DNA from 3 places in the Pantoea sp. SGAir0184 genome. Region 1 is predicted to be linked to each of the others. Evidence: riboswitches for the same ligand, from Rfam matches in the RefSeq annotation. Region 1 holds a riboswitch; each other region holds the start of a gene.
The links. Region 1 has a riboswitch for thiamine pyrophosphate ahead of thiC (phosphomethylpyrimidine synthase ThiC). Riboswitches for the same ligand answer to the same signal wherever they lie in the genome.
Positions count from the first base shown of each region.

Region 2: another riboswitch for thiamine pyrophosphate. It lies ahead of C1N60_RS21940 (FAD-dependent oxidoreductase); the one in region 1 lies ahead of thiC (phosphomethylpyrimidine synthase ThiC).
Region 3: another riboswitch for thiamine pyrophosphate. It lies ahead of C1N60_RS20925 (LuxE/PaaK family acyltransferase); the one in region 1 lies ahead of thiC (phosphomethylpyrimidine synthase ThiC).

Region 1 covers NZ_CP028050.1:3,921,478-3,928,223, reverse strand. Annotated here, with positions in the region: gene rpoC (DNA-directed RNA polymerase subunit beta') at 1-424, shown strand, start outside; gene C1N60_RS18575 (DUF1127 domain-containing protein) at 491-676, opposite strand; partial or broken gene C1N60_RS18570 (PLP-dependent aminotransferase family protein) at 852-2,306, shown strand; gene thiE (thiamine phosphate synthase) at 2,469-3,116, opposite strand; gene thiC (phosphomethylpyrimidine synthase ThiC) at 3,116-5,038, opposite strand; TPP riboswitch at 5,129-5,229, opposite strand; gene C1N60_RS18555 (Rsd/AlgQ family anti-sigma factor) at 5,382-5,888, opposite strand; gene nudC (NAD(+) diphosphatase) at 5,977-6,746, shown strand, end outside.
Region 2 covers NZ_CP028051.1:392,838-399,583, forward strand. Annotated here, with positions in the region: gene C1N60_RS21915 (anti-sigma factor family protein) at 1-376, shown strand, start outside; gene C1N60_RS21920 (LysR family transcriptional regulator) at 378-1,259, opposite strand; gene C1N60_RS21925 (pirin family protein) at 1,383-2,108, shown strand; gene C1N60_RS21930 (glycine zipper 2TM domain-containing protein) at 2,362-2,571, shown strand; gene C1N60_RS21935 (6,7-dimethyl-8-ribityllumazine synthase) at 2,727-3,164, opposite strand; TPP riboswitch at 3,330-3,449, shown strand; gene C1N60_RS21940 (FAD-dependent oxidoreductase) at 3,576-4,520, shown strand; gene thiS (sulfur carrier protein ThiS) at 4,504-4,701, shown strand; gene C1N60_RS21950 (thiazole synthase) at 4,705-5,463, shown strand; gene C1N60_RS21955 (HesA/MoeB/ThiF family protein) at 5,474-6,442, shown strand; gene C1N60_RS21960 (ABC transporter ATP-binding protein) at 6,439-6,746, shown strand, end outside.
Region 3 covers NZ_CP028051.1:196,169-202,914, forward strand. Annotated here, with positions in the region: gene C1N60_RS20905 (con-10 family general stress protein) at 1-106, shown strand, start outside; gene C1N60_RS20910 (four-helix bundle copper-binding protein) at 598-930, shown strand; gene C1N60_RS20915 (SDR family oxidoreductase) at 990-1,763, opposite strand; gene C1N60_RS20920 (acyl-CoA reductase) at 1,783-3,231, opposite strand; gene C1N60_RS20925 (LuxE/PaaK family acyltransferase) at 3,228-4,337, opposite strand; TPP riboswitch at 4,406-4,535, opposite strand; gene ddpX (D-alanyl-D-alanine dipeptidase) at 4,610-5,152, opposite strand; gene C1N60_RS20935 (M24 family metallopeptidase) at 5,182-6,330, opposite strand; gene C1N60_RS20940 (M20 family metallopeptidase) at 6,327-6,746, opposite strand, start outside.

The DNA.
Region 1 (6,746 bases):
GAACGCGGGTAGCTCGGAGTTCCTGGAAGGCGAGCAGGCGGAAGTCTCTCGTATCAAGATCTCCAACCGCGATCTGGAAGCGAACGGCAAAATCGGCGCGACGTACATGCGTGACCTGCTGGGTATCACCAAAGCCTCGCTGGCAACCGAATCGTTCATCTCTGCGGCATCGTTCCAGGAGACCACCCGTGTCCTGACCGAAGCAGCGGTAGCAGGCAAGCGCGACGAACTGCGCGGCCTGAAAGAGAACGTTATCGTGGGTCGTCTGATCCCGGCCGGTACCGGTTATGCTTACCACCAGGATCGTATGCGTCGCCGTCAGGCGGGTGAAGCACCGGTTGCACCGCAGGTGACTGCGGATGAAGCCTCTGCCAGCCTCGCTGAGCTGCTGAACGCCGGTCTGGGCGGTAGCGACGACGAATAATCGTCTGCTCTGCTGACCATGAAAAAACCCTGCCTCGGCAGGGTTTTTTTTCGTCTCAAATCCGCGTTATTTCTGATTGATATCCTGACGCGTCAGCCCGATGTCACGCAGCTGCGCATCACTCAGGTGCGAAAGAATCTCCCGCGTTTCCCGTCTGGCCTGCCAGCGTTTGATTGCGCGCACGCCGCCACGGAAGATATCGAGTAAGGTCACGCTGAACGGTTTTGCCGCCCGGTTCTGATCGAATTCCATAATCCCAGCCCTCAGTATGATGTCTGAACGACATTTTCCCTCTGATGGCGAATTCAATACAGATTCAAAAATCACTTATCTTTAACATACAGATTGCGCCCGTACAGATCTGAATGGTAGAAATAGGCGTCATCTGTACTGATTTTTGATCACCGTTAACGCAGCGAGGCACACAATGACGCGCTATCAACATCTGGCCTGTCTGCTTTCAGACCGTATCGAGCAGGGGCTGTATCGCAGCGGCGAACGCTTGCCCTCGGTGCGTACGCTCAGCATCGAGCACGGCGTCAGCATCAGCACCGTGTAGCAGGCTTATCATCTGCTGGAAGAGAAGCAGCTTATCGTGCCGCAGCCGCGTTCCGGCTATTTTGTCGCTACCCGTAAAGCCACGCCGCCGGTTCCCGCAATGACCCGACCCGTACAGCGTCCGGTTGAGATCACCCAGTGGGAATCGGTGCTGGAGTTGCTGAGCAGCCGCATTAATGGCGACGTGCTGCAGCTGGGCAGCGGCATGCCGGACCTGACCCAGCCGACGCTCAAGCCGCTGTGGAAAATCATGGGCCGCATGGCGCAGAAGCAGGACATTGATCAGCTCAACTATGACAGCCTGCTCGGCGTGGCAGCGCTGCGCGAGCAGATTGCGCGGCTGACAATTGACAGCGGCTGTCAGCTGACGGCGGAAGAAATTGTCATCACCACCGGTTGCCATGAAGCACTGTCGGTGTCGATTCGCGCCGTGTGCGAGCCAGGCGATATCATTGCCGTCGAGTCGCCGGCGTTTCACGGCACCATGCAGACACTGCGCGGTCTGGGCATTCGCGCCATTGAAATCCCTACCGATGCGGTCAGCGGGATCAGTCTTGAGGCGCTGGAGCTGGCGTTTGAGCAGTGGCCAATCAAAGCGGTAGTGGTGGTACCCAACTGCAATAATCCGCTCGGATTTATCATGCCGGAAACGCGTAAGCGCGCGCTGCTGACGCTGGCGCAGCGCTTTGACGCGGCGATCATTGAAGATGATGTTTACGGCGAGCTGGCGTGGGAGTATCCGCGTCCGATCACCATCAAATCGCTGGATATGGATGGCCGCGTGCTGCTGTGCAGTTCGTTTTCCAAAACCCTGGCGCCCGGCTTGCGCGTGGGCTGGGTCGCGCCGGGACGCTATCGCGATCGCGTACTGCACATGAAATATATTGGCACCGGTTCGACGGCAACGCAGCCGCAGTATGCGGTCGCGGAGTTTATTCGTCAGGGCCATTACCTGCCGCATTTGCGCCGCATGCGTCAGGTGTATCAGCGTAACTATGAGACGTTCAGCTGCTGGGTGCGCCACTATTTTCCCTGCGGCATTTGCGTCTCGCGGCCGCAGGGCAGTTTCCTGATGTGGATTGAGCTGCCGGAAGCCTTCGATGCGGTGCGGCTGAATGCGGAGCTGCGGGAGCTGAAAATCCAGGTGGCGGTCGGTTCGCTGTTTTCGGCGGCGGGTAAATATCGCAACTGCCTGCGCCTCAATTATGGTCTGCCAATGAATGAGCAAACCGAGCAGGCGATTGCCAGCCTCGGCGCAGCCGTGGAGCGTGCCATGCAGGCCTGCAGTGCGGAAACGCGCCATATCACCTCCCTGACAGAATAACGGTGGAAAGGCAGGGCCGGACAGAGAGTCGGGGAAGCCAGCCCTGGCCCGCTGCAAGCGACAGCGGGCAGGCTCACTTTAGCGCTTGTCCCCGGTCGCGCCAGCCCTGACTGCTGCCGTTTGCGCACCGTATTCGCGGATTTTTAGCGCCGTTGCAGTCAGTTACAACCCTTTTGCGACATGCTCTGGGGATTCCACCAGCGCCAGCAGCTGGTGGGTGGCCGCCTGCCAGTCTTCCGCCTGGGTAATCGCGCTGACCACGGCAATGCTGCCGACGCCAGTCGCCAGCACCTCCGGCACGCGTGCCAGCGAAATGCCGCCAATCGCTACGGTGGGAATGTGCTGCAGCCGCGCCAGATGGCGCTTCAGCTCGGCAATGCCCTGTGGCGCAGAGGGCATCTCTTTGGTTTGTGTCGGAAAGATGTGCCCGAGCGCAATATAGGACGGACGCAGCGCCAGCGCGCGATCCAGCTCGGCGTCATCGTGTGTCGACAGACCCAGGCGTAAGCCGGCGTGGCGGATAGCATCCAGGTCGGCCACATCCAGGTCCTCCTGACCAAGATGCACACCATAGGCGTTGTACTTAATCGCTAAGCGCCAGTAATCGTTGATAAACAGCCGCGCGCCGTACTGTTTGCCCAGGGCGATGGCATCGCGAACTGCGGCTTCAATCTGGCGATCATCGCCATCTTTGATGCGCAGCTGGAGGGTGCGCACGCCGGCTGCCAGCAGGCGTTCAATCCACAACACGCTGTCGACAACCGGATAGAGCCCCAGTTTTGGCGCGGTGGCAGGGAAGGCTTCAGTCATCATTTTTCCTCTTTCAGGGCATCGGCGGCGTGATACAGCTCGCCGCCACGGCTACGGAAGGCATCGGACATTTGCGCCATGCCCAGCGCTATCGGCTGGGCTTCCGCCTGCTGGCGGGCGGCAAATTCGCGCACTTCCTGGGTGATTTTCATTGAACAGAATTTGGGGCCGCACATGGAACAGAAGTGGGCCACTTTGCCGGATTCCTGCGGCAGAGTTTCGTCGTGATAGGCCCGCGCGGTATGCGGGTCGAGCGCCAGATTAAACTGATCTTCCCAGCGGAACTCAAAGCGAGCTTTCGACATGGCGTTGTCGCGGATCTGCGCGCCGGGATGGCCTTTAGCCAGATCGGCAGCGTGCGCGGCGATCTTGTAGGTAATCAGCCCCTGCTTAACATCCTCTTTATTCGGCAGGCCAAGGTGCTCTTTCGGCGTGACGTAGCACAGCATCGCGCAGCCAAACCAGCCGATCATGGCGGCGCCAATCCCGGAGGTGAAATGATCGTAGCCCGGCGCGATATCGGTCGTCAGCGGGCCCAGCGTATAAAACGGCGCTTCATGGCAGTGTTCCAGCTGCTCGGTCATATTGCGGCGGATCATCTGCATCGGCACGTGACCGGGGCCTTCAATCATGACCTGCACATCATATTGCCAGGCGATTTGCGTCAGCTCGCCTAAGGTACGCAGTTCGGCAAACTGGGCTTCGTCGTTGGCGTCCTGAATCGAGCCGGGACGTAAACCATCACCGAGCGACAGCGCGACATCATAGGCGGCGCAGATTTCACAGATTTCGCGGAAATGCTGGTAGAGGAAGTTTTCCTGATGATGTGACAGGCACCACTTCGCCATGATGGAGCCGCCGCGCGACACGATGCCGGTCAGCCGTTGTGCGGTCATCGGCACATAGCGCAGCAGCACGCCCGCGTGAATGGTGAAGTAATCAACGCCCTGCTCAGCCTGTTCCAGCAGGGTATCGCGGAAAATGTCCCAGTTAAGATCTTCTGCAATACCGTTGACCTTTTCCAGCGCCTGATAGATTGGCACCGTGCCGATCGGCACCGGACTGTTGCGCAAAATCCACTCGCGCGTTTCATGGATATAGCGGCCGGTCGACAGATCCATCACGGTATCTGCCCCCCAGCGCGTGGCCCACACCAGTTTTTCCACTTCCTCTTCAATCGACGAACTTACCGCCGAGTTGCCGATGTTGGCGTTGACCTTCACCAGAAAATTGCGGCCGATGATCATCGGCTCCGATTCGGGGTGATTGATGTTGGCAGGAATGATGGCGCGGCCGCTGGCCACTTCGGCGCGTACGAATTCGGCGCTGATATTCTCTGGCAGCTGCGCACCAAAGCCGTGGCCGGCGTGCTGCTGCAACAGCGTTGCACTGCGGATACGCTCACGTCCCATGTTTTCGCGCAGCGCGATAAACTCCATCTCCGGCGTGATGATGCCCTGACGCGCATAATGCAGCTGCGTGACGCGGCGACCCGCTTTGGCACGGCGCGGCAGCGGCAGGTGTTCAAAACGCAGATGATCCAGCCCGTCATCTGCCAGCCGCTGCTGACTGTAGCTTGAGCTGAGTGCGCTGATGGTTTCGCTGTCGTTGCGTTCGGCAATCCAGCCGGCGCGTAATTTTGCCAGACCCTGATGCACATTAATGGTCGCGTGGGGATCGCCATAGGCACCGGCAGTGTCATACACCGGTATCGGTTCATTTTCTGCGTATTGCGGATGATCTTTGCTGCCGCCGGTGTGCGTCGGGCTGAGCTGAATTTCGCGCATCGGGACGCGGATATCCGCGCGGCTGCCGCTGATCCAGATACGTTTGGAGTTAGGGAAGGCGGTTCCCTGGAGCGAATCGATAAATTTTTGCGCCTGCGCGCGTTGTTCACGACGTGAGGTTTTAGCATCAGACATAGCAAGTTTCCTGAAAACAAGGGGAAGCTGCTTGTCCGGAGTCCGGAAGGAGTAACAGAAACGGTGCGGGCGCCTGACTGCACCGTGCTGATCACATCTACTCTTGTTCCCTTCGCAGGTACTAACCTGATCAGGTTCCGCGGATCCCGAATTAACGGTCTCAGCCCCTAAGGGCACTCCGACAAGTTTACGTTTTACGCGATAAGCGACTTTACTGACTGTTGCACGCTGCGCTTATATCGCAAAGTTTGATTGTGTATTGTCGTTAAAAAAGACAATAAAAAAGCCCATTCAGCATAAAAGGGCTTTTCCTGAATAACAAGTCTTTTACAACTGCAGCGGTTCAGGCCGGACGAGCAATGGTGCTGTCATTGGCCACCGGCGGGCGCGCCAGCTGGTTATCCCAGGCGAGCTGAATCAGTTTGTCTTCCAGCGTAAAGCGTGACTCCAGCGCTTCGCCCACTTCTGACAGCGCCTGCTGGAAATCCACGCAGTTGTCGTCATTAATGGCCTGTTGCAGATGGCTGTCATACAGTTGCATCAGACGTTCAGTATTGCCTTCCAGCGCCGGATAGATCTGCGCCGCCGCAATCATCGGGCTGTCGCCGGACATCTCGCTGATGATGCGCTCGTAAACGCTGAAGTGGCCGGTAGAGAGATAGTCCACCAGACGATGGCAAAACGCATCCAGCGCCTGTTCATCCAGCGCGGTCAGCGCTTCTTTGTTCGGCTTCATGCCAATTAACTCGTAATAGGTGACGAGCAGCTGTCGACGGGCGCGCAACCATGAGTCGACTAATTCATTACCGCCACCTACACGCTCGGTCAGGTTATCTAACTGGGTAAGCATACGGGGCTCCAGGTGAGTTATAGTTGTTTATTACACACTTAACATCAGGATTTCAGCGTGCCATTTGACGCTAAGGACAACGATTAAGATGCAACGTGAGATCTCAAGCGTAGACGCTGGCTGGTGGATTGTCAGCTCTGCGCAGAAACTTTGGTTGCCGCAAGGCGAGTTGCCGCATGGCTTATCCGGCGAGTTTGGCCTGACCGGCAGCAGCGGCAGAGTGATTGGCGAGTGGCAGGGCGAAAACGTCTGGCTGGTATGCGAAGCGCGTCCGGACAATATGGCCTCGGTGCGCCAGCTGATTGACGAAGATGTCGGTCTGTTTCAGCTCGCCGGGCGCGGCGTGCAGCTGGCAGAGTTCTACCGTTCGCATCGCTGGTGCGGCTATTGCGGTCATGAGATGCAGCACAGCAAGCGCGAATTTGCCTGCCTGTGCAGCCACTGCCGCGAGCGCTACTACCCGCAAATCGCCCCCTGCATCATTGTGGCGATTCGTCGCGGTGAGGAGATCCTGCTGGCAAACCATGCGCGCCATCGCAACAGCATCTACACCGTGCTGGCCGGTTTTGTTGAAGTCGGCGAAACGCTGGAGCAGGCGGTGGCCCGTGAGGTGATGGAAGAGAGCAACGTGCGGGTAAAAAATGTGCGTTACGTAACTTCGCAGCCGTGGCCGTTCCCGCACTCGCTGATGATGGCGTTCATGGCGGAGTACGATGGCGGCGAGCTGCAGCACGATGGTAAAGAGCTGCTGGATGCTGGCTGGTATCGCTACGACGATCTGCCCCTGTTGCCGCCGCCGGGCACCGTGGCGCGCCGGCTGATTGAAGATACGGTTGCGCTGTGTCGCGCCAGCGCGGC
Region 2 (6,746 bases), on a different contig from region 1:
CGATGGCGCGCAGCAGGCGACGATGGACATTAGCACCCATCAGACGACACAGCTGGCCAGCTGGCTGGGCCGCTATTTTATCAACGGTACGCTGCCGCCCAATCTGGAGCGCTTTGGCTATCAGCTCATCGGCGCGCGCCTGATGGCGAATGAGCATGGCGCCTCGGCGCTGGTGCTGTATCAGACCGCCAGCGGTACGCGCGTTGGCTGGTACATCCGCCCGCAAACCGTGCGGCTGGAAAAGGGGTCGCGCCAGGCGGACAATCTGGTGGCGCAATACTGGAGCGATCGCCACTATAACTATGCACTGGTGAGCCCGATGAGCGGGGAAGCCGCACCGGCACTGCGTGCTGCGATAGGCAGCGAAGTGGGCTGATTCATTTGCCTGCCAGCTTTGCCTGCAGGAACGTCATGAATACCCGATTGATCTCGCTGCGCTGGCGATGCTGCGGATAAAGCGCATTGAGGTGCAGCGAGGCCGGATGCCAGTCATCCAGTACCGTCACCAGCTCACCTCGCGCCAGCGCCGGAGCCACGATAAACTCCGGCAGCAGGATCAGCCCCAGCCCGGCGACGGCCGCATCACGCAGCATTTCTCCGTTATTGCTGACCATCGGTCCCTGTACCGCCAGTACTTTGCGCGTGTCGCCCTGAAACAGCTCCCAGCCGGTCTGGCTTTCACGTCCATAGCGCAGACAGAGATGCTGCAGTAGATCCTCCGGCTCACGCGGTGCGCCGGCGGCCTGCAGGTAGGCCGGGCTGGCGCAGATCACGCGGCGGAATTCGCCCAGCCGTTTGGCGATCAGGCTGGAGTCCGGCAGCGTGCCGATGCGGATCGCCATATCAAAACCCTCTCCAACCATATCCACATGCCGATCCGCCAGTTCCACCTGGAACTGGATACCGGGATGCTGGCTCAGGAATTCGGCGATATAAGGGGAAAGATGGCTGATGCCGAACGACATCGGCACGCTGAGACGAAAACTGCCGCGCAGCACCTGACGACGACCAGACACCGCCAGTTCGGCTTCCTGCACATCATCCAGAATGCGCTGCGCATGCTGGGCAAACAGCTGGCCGTTGTCGGTAACGGACAGTTTGCGCGTATTGCGATTCAGCAAACGCGCCCCGAGTGACTCTTCCAGCGCGGCGATGCGCCGGCTGACGTACTGCTTGGAGAGCATCAGCTGTTCAGCCGCAGCGGTAAAGTTGCCCGCTTTGATTACGGCGACGTAAATTCGGAGATCTTCAATCTGCATATTGTCCACTTATCTGTGACAGTCATTGTCATACAGGCGCATTGTTGGGCAAATCAGTTTACGTATACTGGTCAGCAACGGGAAGGGCCTTCGCCCTCCAGCTAAAAATTTTAGGAGCAGACCATGATTGAACAACGACTGTCCGAACAACGTGGCTTAGGCGATCACGGCTGGCTGCATTCACGCCATACCTTTTCGTTTGCCAGCTACTGGGACCCACAACAGACCGGTTTCTCCGATCTGCTGGTGATTAACGATGATCAGGTAGCACCGGGTCGCGGTTTCGGTGCGCATCCGCACAACAACATGGAGATTATCTCTTACGTGCTGGAAGGCGCGCTGGAGCATAAAGATTCCATGGGTACCGGTTCGGTTATCGTGCCCGGTGACGTGCAGCTGATGAGCGCCGGTAGCGGCGTAACGCACAGCGAGTTTAACCACTCGAAACAGGACAATGTGCACTTCCTGCAGATCTGGATTGTGCCGGCAGAACGCGGTACCGAGCCAGGTTACCAGCAGGTGTCAGTGGCAGAGGCCGACAAACGTGGTCAGCTGCGCCTGATTGTTTCGCCACAAGGCGACAACGGCTCGCTGCGCGTACGTCAGGATATGCGTATTTACGCGGGACTGTTTGACGGTGCTGAGCAGCAGACGCTGGAACTGGCTAACGATCGCTATGCTTATATTCACGTGGCGCGCGGCAGCATTGAAGTGAATGGCGTGAGCTTCAAAGCCGGCGACGGCGCGCGCGTACGCAATGAGACGGCGCTGCAGTTCGCCAACGGTAACAATGCTGAAGTGCTGGTGTTTGATTTACGACCAGTAGAAGTTAATCATCCGCAGCGTTAATTCATTGCGCGGTAAGTCATCGAGGCATGGCGTGAACCTTCACGCCATGCCTTTTTATTTGGCTTAAGGTACGAATAATAACCAGCACCTGGCAGGTCCGGCATAAAATAGGAATTTTTACCTTCCACAAAAATGCAAAGCCCCTTAAATTTGCCTCCAGGATAAGCACGCTACGCCAGGTATTTGGCGGCTAAACAACAAACAAAGTTAACACTATTACATTCCATTAGAATTAATGGTAATGAGGATTTTGATGGTTTTAAAACGCAGCTTTAATATCGCAGTGGTATTGGTTTTAGCCTTTTCTGTAACGGCTTGTGGCATGTCTCATCGTGGCCGCAACACCGCCATTGGCGCTGGTGTAGGTGCGGTAGGCGGCGCCGTTCTGACCGGCGGCAGCACCTTCGGTACCCTCGGCGGCGCGGCTATCGGCGGCCTGATTGGTCACGAAGTCAGCCGTTAATTCCACCGCTACTCAGGATTTCGCCAGCCGGAATGCTGGCGAAATCATTTCACTTCATAACCTGCCGTCAATAGCCCCGCGTTGAAATATTCATCGGCCAGAAATTTCTTTATTTAATCCGGCCATCAATTATTACCGCTACCGCTTAAAAAATATTAATCGATCTGTAGCTGATGAATCATCAGAGCGGCGCGTGCGGCTTCTTTGCCTTTTTTAATAAAATGTTCGGTATAAAACGCTTCAATCGCATCGACCGGCTGAAAATTGTGCGGAGTGAGTGATACCGAAAACACCGGAACATTGGTGGCGAGCTGTACATTCATCAGGCCATCGACGACGGCCTGCGCGACAAAGTCATGGCGATAGATGCCACCGTCGACCACCAGCGCGGCGCAGACAATCGCATCAAATTTGCCGGTTTCGGCCAGGCGTTTAGCCAGCAGCGGCATTTCAAACGCGCCGGGTACGTCATAGCTTTTTAATGTATTTTCGACGCCTTGTTCGGTCAGTTCCTGCTCAAATCCCACCAGCGCGTTGTTCACGATCGCCTGATGCCATCCTGCTTTAATAAAAGCCACACGAAACTTATTCATAATGCTTCCATGATTAGCTGAAAAATTTATAAGTGAATAATAAAAAAGTCTTTTTTATCATCTGCCCGCTATCCGTCTGGTATACCATATGTTGCAATTTTGATCCACAACGCGGGCAGCGCAGTTAACGTGCTGCTTGACGCCAGCCAGCGCCTGCAATACAAATAGACGCGTCGGGGGAGTCTCGCCTGAGAGACTGAGAGGCTAATAGCGCACTGCGCGGCTTAGCGACCCTTTGAACCTGACCCAGTTGATACTGGCGTAGGAAGACTGACGGCTCATGTGCAAAGCCGTCTGGCGCAAAGGCGAGCCCGATCGCTGGCGTCGATTCCCTTCACCTGTATCTGCGGGTCTCAGTTATCACTGAGAGGCCGATGTGAATTTCCCAGATTATTTACCGGAACGTGATTCATGAGCCGCTGGAGCGTGCTCGGTAGCGGCGTGTCCGGGCTTTGTGTTGCCACGCTACTGGCTGAGCGCGGCGAAACCGTCGAGGTCATTGATGATGAAGCGCGTCAGCCTGCCTCGTGGTTTGCCGGTGGCATGCTGGCGCCGTGGTGTGAAGCTGAAAGCGCGCCAGCCGACGTAATTACCCTCGGCCAGCATGCTGCGGCATGGTGGCAAACGCGCGTCAGCAGCGTGGTGCATCAGGGTACGTTAGTGCTGGCACCGCCGCGTGATAACCCGGAGTTAAACCGCTTCGCGCGCATGACGACGGCGCATCAATGGGTTGATCCGGCGTCGCTTGAACCGGCGCTGGAAAACCGGTTTGCGCGCGGACTGTTTTTCCCGCGCGAAGCACATCTCGATCCGCGCCGTGCGCTGGCTGAACTGCGTGACAAACTGCTGCAGCGCGGCGTCCGCTTTGATGCGCGCCAGCCATCGGGCCGGATCATCGACTGTCGCGGTATCCATGCCAGAGCGCAGCTCTCCGGCCTGCGCGCGGTGCGTGGGGAAATGCTGATCCTGCAGAGTCATGAGGTGTCATTTTCCCGGCCGATTCGTCTGCTCCATCCGCGTTTTCCCTGTTATCTGGTGCCGCGTCGCGACGGCCACTTCATGCTCGGCGCCACCATGATCGAAAGCGACGATGCCAGCGCTATCAGCGCGCGCGCCATGATGGAACTGCTCAGCGCGGCCTACACCCTGCACCCGGCGCTGGCGGAAGCGCGCGTCAACGAAAGCGGCAGCGGTCTGCGTCCGGCATGGCCGGCTAATCTGCCGGAAATCCACTATCACAACGGTATTTTTTATCTTAACGGCATGTATCGTCACGGTTTTCTGCTGGCACCAATGATGGCAGAACAGCTGATGCAGCGCCTGTCCGGGGAGGTTAGCCATGAATATTCAGCTTAACGGCCGCACCATCAGCACTGAGGCCAGCAGCCTCAGCGAATTGCTGATCGAACAGCAAATCGATGCGGTCTGTGTTGCCACCGCCTGCAATGGCGATTTTGTGCCGAAAAGTCAGTATGCCAGCCTGCAGTTGCAGGAAGGCTGGCAGCTGGAAGTCCTGTCACCGATGCAGGGAGGCTGAGCGATGTTTTACGATTTTACACCGCAGTCACGCTTGCTGCTCGGCACCGCAGGCTACCCTTCACCGGCGATTTTGCAGCAGGCGATCGCCGCATCCGGCAGTGAAATTATCACTGTCAGCCTGCGCCGCGAAGGCACGGCGGGCGCGGCTTTTCGCGAGCTGCTGACGGGCCTGAATGTGCGCGTGCTGCCCAATACCGCTGGCTGCCACACGGTCAAAGAGGCCGTCACCACCGCGCACATGGCGCGCGAGTTGTTTAACACGCCGTGGATCAAGCTGGAAGTGATTGGTCATGCCGACACGCTGCAGCCCGATCCGTTCGCGCTGGTCGAAGCGGCACGCATTCTGTGCGCCGACGGCTTCCAGGTGTTTCCCTACACCACGGAGGATCTGATTGTCGGTGAAAAACTGCTGGCCGCCGGCTGTGAACTGCTGATGCCGTGGGGCGCGCCCATCGGCTCCGGCCAGGGACTGCGAAATATTGACGGGCTGCGGGCGATGCGAGCCTGGTTCAGCGATATTCCACTGATCATTGATGCCGGCATCGGCGCACCGTCACAGGCAGCGCAGGCTATGGAGATGGGCTTCGATGCCATCCTGCTCAATACCGCCGTGGCGAAAGCGGGCGATCCGGTGGCGATGGCGCGCGCGTTCAGCCAGGCGATCGCCGCCGGGCAGGGCGCGCGCGATGCCGGGCTGATGGAGAAGCGTGATATGGCCGTGGCCTCAACGCCGATCTTCGGCCTCGCTAACCTGAACTAAGGAGCGCGCAATGGAACGCTACCAACGCCAGATGATGCTGCCGGAAATTGGCGTCGTCGGGCAGCAGAAACTGGCTCGCGCCCGCGTGCTGGTAGCCGGTGCCGGTGGGCTGGCCGCCACGCTGCTGCCTCAGCTGACGGGCGCGGGCGTCGGTCAGCTGTGCCTGTACGATGATGATCAGGTCGCGCTGCATAACCTGCATCGCCAGACGCTGTTCACCCTGCAGGATGTGGGTCGCAGCAAAGCTGTGGCGGCGCAGCAGGCTTTGCAGCAGCGCAATCCTGAGGTGCAAATCGAAGCGGTGCCCGAGGCGCTGAGCGCCAGCAATATCGCGCAGGCGCTGACGGGGTGCGATCTGGTGATTGATGCCGCCGATAACTTCGCGGTGACTTACCAACTGTCTGATGCCTGTTTCCAGGCAGGCATACCGCTGATCAGCGCCTCGGTGCTGGGTCGTCAGGGCTATGCTGGCGGTTTTTGCGGCGGCGCGCCGAGCTATCGTGCGCTGTTTCCGCAGCTGCCTGCTTCCGCGGCTAACTGTAACACCGCTGGCGTGATGGGCCCGGCCGTGGCGGCGCTGGGGGCGATGCAGGCGCAGATGGCGCTCAGCGTACTGCTCGGGCTGCAACCCTCACCGCTCGGCTGCATGGTCAACTGTGACTTCGTCAGCTGGCACTTTCGTTCGTTCCGCTTTGATGCGGCACAGGAACCGGCCCAGCCCGGCGTGCCGTTTATTGATGCTCACCTGTTACAACCCGGAGACTGCATTGTGGAGCTGCGCAGCTGCGAAGAGGCGCCCGCCAGCGTGGCCGAACGGGTTGAGCGCGTGCTGCCGCACGAACTGGACGCCTGGCAGCCACCGGCGGATCGCCGCATCGTACTGGTCTGCGCCAGCGGCATCCGGGCAGCGCAGGCGGCCAGCGCACTGGCGCAGCGCGGCTTTAGCCACCTGGCAATTCTGGCGGCGCGGCGGCCATGACGCAGGACATCCGCTTTGACCAGGTGAGCTTTGCCTGGGGCGAAAAACAGCTATGCGATCGGCTCAATCTGCAACTGCGCGGCGGCAAAACCACGGTGCTGCTGGGCTGCAGCGGCATTGGTAAAAGCACGCTGCTGCGTCTGGTGGCCGGCTTAGTGCAGCCGCAGCAGGGCAGCCTGAGCGGTATTGCGCAGCACGTGGCATGGATGGGGCAGCAGGATCTGCTCTATCCGTGGCTGACGGTGCTGGAGAACGTGATGTTGACGGCGCGTCTAAGCGGTGCGAAGCCGGACCGCGTGCGGGC
Region 3 (6,746 bases), on a different contig from region 1:
AGCAGGCCGCAAGGGTGGTCAGGTCAGTGGCGGTAACTTTAAGAACGATCCACAGCGTGCCATTGAAGCCGGCAGGAAGGGAGGAAAGATCAGTCGTCGTAAATAAGACTTTCCCCTCTTAATACTGATTTAACCTCGATAACCTTTGGCACCACACTCTCCTGACATTGTGTTTACGCTTCGCTTAAATGCGTGATAAACCTTGTCAGGAGAGTAATTTTCTCGCTGGAAAACAATTAATCGATCAAATCTTCAGCGATCCGGCAGCATTTACCGCTTCGCTTATAATGCCTCAATTGCATCGTTTATTTACCACGAATTTAAACCATTGCTTATTTAACTAACAAATCCGCAGCGGCTATATTTGTACAAGCCACACAGACTTGTACACTTTTATTTAAGCGGTTTTTATTATCGGCGCTGATATATACACAAGCTTACAATTAGCTAACTCCGCATTATTAAAGGGATAATTGCATCTGCGATGCACCTTACCGGGGTTAATCCTCCGCTATCCACTTGATATCACCTCTGTTTTAGCTAAATTCTCCCTTCAGGCTCACATACGCGTTGTTTACCCTGACGCTAAGGAAACTCATGAACGCTGAACTCAATGACTGTATCGCGCTGTGCTATCGCTGCGCGACCGCCTGCGACCACTGTGCGGCGGCTTGTCTGCTGGACGCTGACGCCAGTGAGATGAGCGTCTGCATTAGCCTGAATCAGCAGTGCGCGGCGCTGTGTTGCGTAACCGCCCAACTGCTGGCTGCCCAGAGTGAACTGAGCGAGCAGCTCTGTACCATCACGTCGATGGCCTGTCAGCTGGCTGGTTGGGAGTGCCAGAAGCACCAGCATCCGCACTGTCAGACCTGTGCTGAAATTTGCCTGCAGTGCGCAGATAGCTGCATGACGGTGGGCATGGCGGAATAACGGATTGAGGTACCGGGCGGGCGGTGGCAGGTCGCCAGTGCGGCGACTGGCGACCTGGCTTAATGATCCTGCATCACCAAACCGCCATCGACATACAGCGTCTGGCCGGTGACAAATTCGCTCCACGCTGATGCCAGAAACAGCACTGGCCCGGCGACATCCGCGGCGCGCGCCAGTCGTCCGAGCGGCGTTTGCGCCGTCAGCGCGTGGCGGACCGCTTCTGGCGTATGCTGACTGGCATCGGTGGGATACACCAGTCCCGGCGCCACGCAGTTCACCCGAATGCCCAGCGCCCCCAGTTCGGCCGCCAGCGTCCGGCTAAAGCCCGTCAGCGCGGCTTTTGCGGTGATATAGTCGTGATAAGCCACCGCTGGCCGGGCGATCAAATCACTCACCAGATTGATGATGCTGCCGCGCGCGCGGCGGCGCATCAGCGGCAAGGCCGCCTGACACACGTTGTAGCAGGCGTTCACTGCGCCATCAAACTGCGTCTGGTAAGCAGACCAGGACGTTTCCCAGAAGCGCTGGCGCCGGTCGGGATCGAAGCGATAAGGTGCGAAGGCATTGTTCACCACCACATCCAGTCGCCCGGTAGCGGCCTCGATCTGCTGCATCATATCGGCTACCTGTGCGGCGCAGGTTACATCGGCGGCAATCGCCAGTGCCCCCCCGCCCTGTGCTTCACAGGCCGCGACTACCTGCGCAGCGGCGTCGTGATTACGTAAATAGTTGACCACGACAAACGCGCCTTCGGCGGCAAAGGCCTGGGCAATGGCGGCGCCAATACCGCGACTGGCGCCGGTCACCAGCACGGTGTGATTGCTGAATTTCATTGCGTTTCTCCACGCCCGCTCAGTCAAGATAGGGCGCATAGTGTTCAGCGGCGGTTTCCGCCGCCTGTTCGATTTCGCACAGGGTAACCAGATCCAGCAGGCTAAAGCGGCCATCGTGATGCCAGCCCGCCTCCGGTGAAGTCATGTTACCCAGCGCCGTGATGCGCGTGACGCCCGCCGCCCCGAGTTGCGCCGCCAGCCGAAACAGCACCTCGGGCGCGGCCGCGAGGCCAACGCTTTGCAGATACGCGCGCTGCGCGGCTACCCAGCTTACCGTCTCCTCCAGCGTATCCACGGCAATCACCTTCAGCGTGCGCCCGAGCGCGCCCGGTTGTAACGGCTCCGGCTTATCGACGTACACCACCGCCCAGGCATCGTGCTCATCACCGTACAGCGTGCGGTCACCGCTCAGCGCACGCATTTCCTCCACGTTGCGCCACGCGGCCACAGCCTGACTTTCACCCAGCGTCAGCGTCGCGCGCGGATAGCGCTGTGCCAGCGCGGCAAGTTCATGGGCGAGGTAAGCAGCAAACTCCTGCGGCGACACCCGGCCACCGCGCTCAATAAACAGCGCCTGCGGCGAGTAACAGCCGGCCTGGTCATAGCGCATCACATCGTAAGCCACCTGACGCGCCAGCGCCGGACCGCGCCGCACGTCCAGCGCCGAGCGCGCCACCATGCCAAAACTGATTTTGTGGCCATGCGGCAGAAAGCGCGTGGCTGGCGGCAGACGCCGCTGCATCGCCGTCAGCGCGGCTTCTCCGCCATAAGCCATCACCACGTCTGCCTGGCGGAACCACTGCTGCTCAGTGCGTTCATCACCGCCCTGCCACCATACGACGGCCAGACAGTCGCCCAGCTGCGGATCGATCTCCGCCAGCAGCTGGGCGAACCAGCCCGCCATCAGCGGCTCAGCGCTCGCCACCTTGCCCACGCTTCCCGCCTTCACCAGCAGGCCGGCAATCAGGCTCCACAGCGGCAAACCCGGCACATTGCCGGCCCAGATCTGCAGCAACAGCTGCGGACCAAACGCGCGGACAAAGCCGCCTTTTGGCCGCGGCTGAAAATCGTCCAGCATCTGCACGTTGCCGAATTCCTCCGCCAGAAAACGCCGCAGCTGCGGTTCACGAAAGGTTTTGAGATAGCCGGTTAAACCGAGCCGCAGCATGTCGGCGTCATAGCCGGTAACCAGCGGCAGCAACCGCTCCGCCTGCTGGCGCACCGGGTGCGAACGGTCAAGCAGGCGCGCGATGGCTTCATCAATCAACGCGGTGATGCGCGCTACGCTCAGGGTGTGCAGGTAGCGGCGCGCGTTATCGCGTACGCTGGCCGCCAGCGTGGCAATCTGCGCCTCGGACAGCACCGGCACACACACTTCCAGCGCGCTGCCCTGCTGGCCAAAGTGCAGGCTGTGCCACGCCACCTCGCTGTGGCGGATGCCCGGCAGATGTCCGGCATACACTTTCATGCCCGTGCCTGCGCGGCAGCGAGAAACGATTCCATCGCCAGCGAGCAGCCTTTGGCATCCGCGCCCGCGACGCGCCCCAGCAGCTGAAACCCGCCGGGCACCATCACGCCGGCATCTTCGGTCAGAATGGCGGAAACAGAATTGAAATGGGCGAGATCGTGATGCACCAGTACGCCTGTCTCACCTTCCGGCACCTCCGCACCGGTCAGCGGGTTGACCACGCGCGTGCGGATCCAGTGCGGTCCGGATTTCACCGGCGGGCAGATTTCATTGCCGGAATCGTAAAACTGCGTGCTGAGTTCAGTCATGCCGTACATATTGATGCAGTGCGAACGCGGAACGCCGAGCGTCTGCTGCAGCACGCTATAAAACGCCTCCGCCGCCACTTCACGCGACTGGCCCTTAAAACCCCCGGTGTCGAGGATGCGGCTGCCCGGCGGCAGCCTGAAACGCCGCTGCTGACGCGCCAGTTCGTCCAGCAGGTGGACAAAACTGTAGCTGGCACCCAGCAGGGCATAGGGTTGGCCGCTGGCCTGCGCCTGCTCCAGCGCGGCGATCAGACGAGGCAGTTTCAGCCCCTGCGCATCCACCATCACTTCGCTGTCTTGCGTGCCACATTCTTGCATCGCCAGCGTCAGATAATGGGCCAGCGAAGAGTTGGGCAGCTCGCTGCTGTGCGGAAACAGGATCGCCATCGGCAGGCGCGGATATCCGGCCATAAAGCGCTGGCGGAAATTGATCAGCATCGAGCGATCGTAAACCGCCAGCGTCGGGTGATAGCTGCGCCCCCGGCCGGTCCCCGTGGTGCCGCTGGTCATAAAGATGTGGGGAATCTCCGCCACCGGACGGCAGCTCAGCGTCAGATCTTTAAACGCCGTAATCGGCACCGCCGGAATCTGCCGCCACTGTTTGACCGTCAGCGGCGTGCGGCCGCGCTGGCGGGCGAAGCGGGCGTAAGGAAGATTGTGTTCGAATTGCCACGCGAACAGCTGCAGCGCCAGCTGGTTGAAATCCGCTTCCGTGGTTTCTTCGCGCTGCATAAACGCCAGCAGCGCGGCGATGATTGACGCTTCGGTCATGAAGGTGCCCTCTTTGGACTGCGGCATAACGGCCAGCCAGGGCCTGAGAAATGCGCAGGATTCGCAGAAAGGCGCAAAGAGGGAATGAGGGCGTGCAGTGACCCTGGTTCCACATCCCTACGCCGGTATTAGCCGGATCAGGTTCAGAGGGTCACTACGTTGCCGGCCGTGACAGCCGCGCGGGTAGAATCTCAGCCCTCTAACAGGGCACCCCTTGGAACAAGCTGCATTCTGGGGTCGGAACGGAGGGCGTGTCAAGGCGGGAAGGCGCAGAACCCCCCGCTTCAGCAACGCGATTATTAACGCGCAATATCACTCACAGGAACGCGATCAGCCCGGCTGACGCAGGCAAAGCGATCGCTGAGCAGCGGATAGTTTTGCGCATCCGGCAGTTCAAAGTGCCACCATTCGGTGGGCATGCCGACAAAACCGCCGCCGAGCATGATGGCGTTCAGCAACAGGCGATGGCGCTGCGCCTGCTGCGGCACGTTGGGATGGAACGGGTGCGACTCAGCAGACATGTCGTCAAACCCGGTCCCCATCTCCAGAATGTTGCCCGACTCATCCACCAGCGTCACATCGATCGCCACGCCACGGCTGTGATTCGAGCCCCGCGTCGGTGGCACCACATAATCCGCGTCGGGACAGGCATCCCACAAGTGCCACTGCGCCTGCTGCGGACGATACGCGTCCAGCACCAGCAGGCGAAATTCCGCCAGCTGGGCGATATCGCAGCTGCGGCGCAGCGCGGCGGCGGCATCCGGATGCAGCAGCGCCTGCGCGTCGCGATAAATGGCATACCCGGCGATGTTATCGGCGGTGGCGTATTTTAGATCAAACATCAGGCCCGGCAAGGTGGCAGCCAAATCGATTAATTCAACGTCCTGCACTGTACATCATCCTGTTTATTGTTAGCCGGCAGCGTAAACGGCTGGCGCGGCAGCGTGGTGAGTCGCTCTGCGCCCTGTGCCGTGACGCGCACGGTTTCACTGAAGGCGAGGCCCTGCGCTGAAATATACATGTGAAATACCATGTTTTCCTCCAGTAACCACGGCGCCTGAGGATGAAAACAGCAGCTGAAATCGCTCGGACGCGGGGTGCGCGTATACAGACCCAGCGCATAACCAGTGATGTTGCTGTAATCCTCACGCAGCCCGGCGCTAAGCACCGCCTCGCGCGCGACGGCATCCACCGTGCAGGCCGCAACGCCCGGCTTCATCGCCCGTAGCTGGCGATCCTGAATGGCGATCAGCTGTTGTGCCAGCGCCGCGCGCGCCGCAGAGCTTTCACCGACAATCAGCGGACGCATCAGCCGCGCGCTGTAGTGCCGCACTTTTGGGATCAGCTCAACGTGCAGCACATCGCCCGCTTGCAGACGCTGCTCATGGCCGCTGGCATGCAAAAATCCGTTGTCGCCGCTGGCGATAACAATCGGTCCGGTTTCACCGCTGTCAGCACCGAGCCGCAGAAATTGTGCCGCCGCCAGCGCGGCGACATCTCGCACACGCCAGCCGCCCTGCACCTGCGCACTCAGCTGGGCCAGCGTGGCATCGGCAATGCTGGCGGCCTGGCGTAAGCTGGCGATTTCAGCCTGAAATTTAACGCTGCGCAACCGGTCGCTGATGCCGCTGACATCACACCAGCGCACCCCGGGCAGATGGCGCGCCAGCTGCTGCCAGCTGTGTACCGTCATGCCGTAGGATGCATAATCCGCGCCCAGCCGCGCCCGCTGATAGCCGCGCCGCGTCAGGCTCTGCGCCACCGCCAGCCACGGATCGTCTTCATCACGGTACGCGTCAATCGCCAGCTGCGGTGACTGCGCGCGGCACGGCGCGGCATCCAGCTGGCGCAGCACCATCCACGGTTCGTCCTGCAACGGCACCAGACAGGCACGATAACGCGTTTCCGACACGGTATAACCGGTTAACCATGCCAGCAGTTCGCCATGATCGATCAGCATCACCTCAATGTCGGCGGCGAGCATGGCGCTGCGCAGCCGTGACAGCGCGTCGGCGATCATGACGCCGGTTCAACCGGCTGGCAGATGTCGAGGATCGCCAGCAAATAGATACGCACCATATCGAGAAATTCACTGATCTCAACGCGCTCGTCCGGCATGGTGTTGTACTTGCCGCCGGGCCCGCACACGATGCCCTCCATACCCGCATGCTGATACAGGTGCGCCGCATCGGTACCGTAGAAGGCGGGCGGCGTGATCACCCCGGTGGGCTGCGGCGTACCGCGCACAGTCTGCCAGCCGCGATTGACCGCTTTAACGATTGGTGATTCCGGCGACACCTCAAACGGCAGCATGGTGGGTTTATCGCGCAGGCCGTCATCGAACAGCTGTGCCTGCAGGCCCGGATAGCGCTGGCACAGTGCATCCAGCAGGGCCTGCAGATCGGCCAGCACGCCGTCCACCGTTTGCCCCGGCGC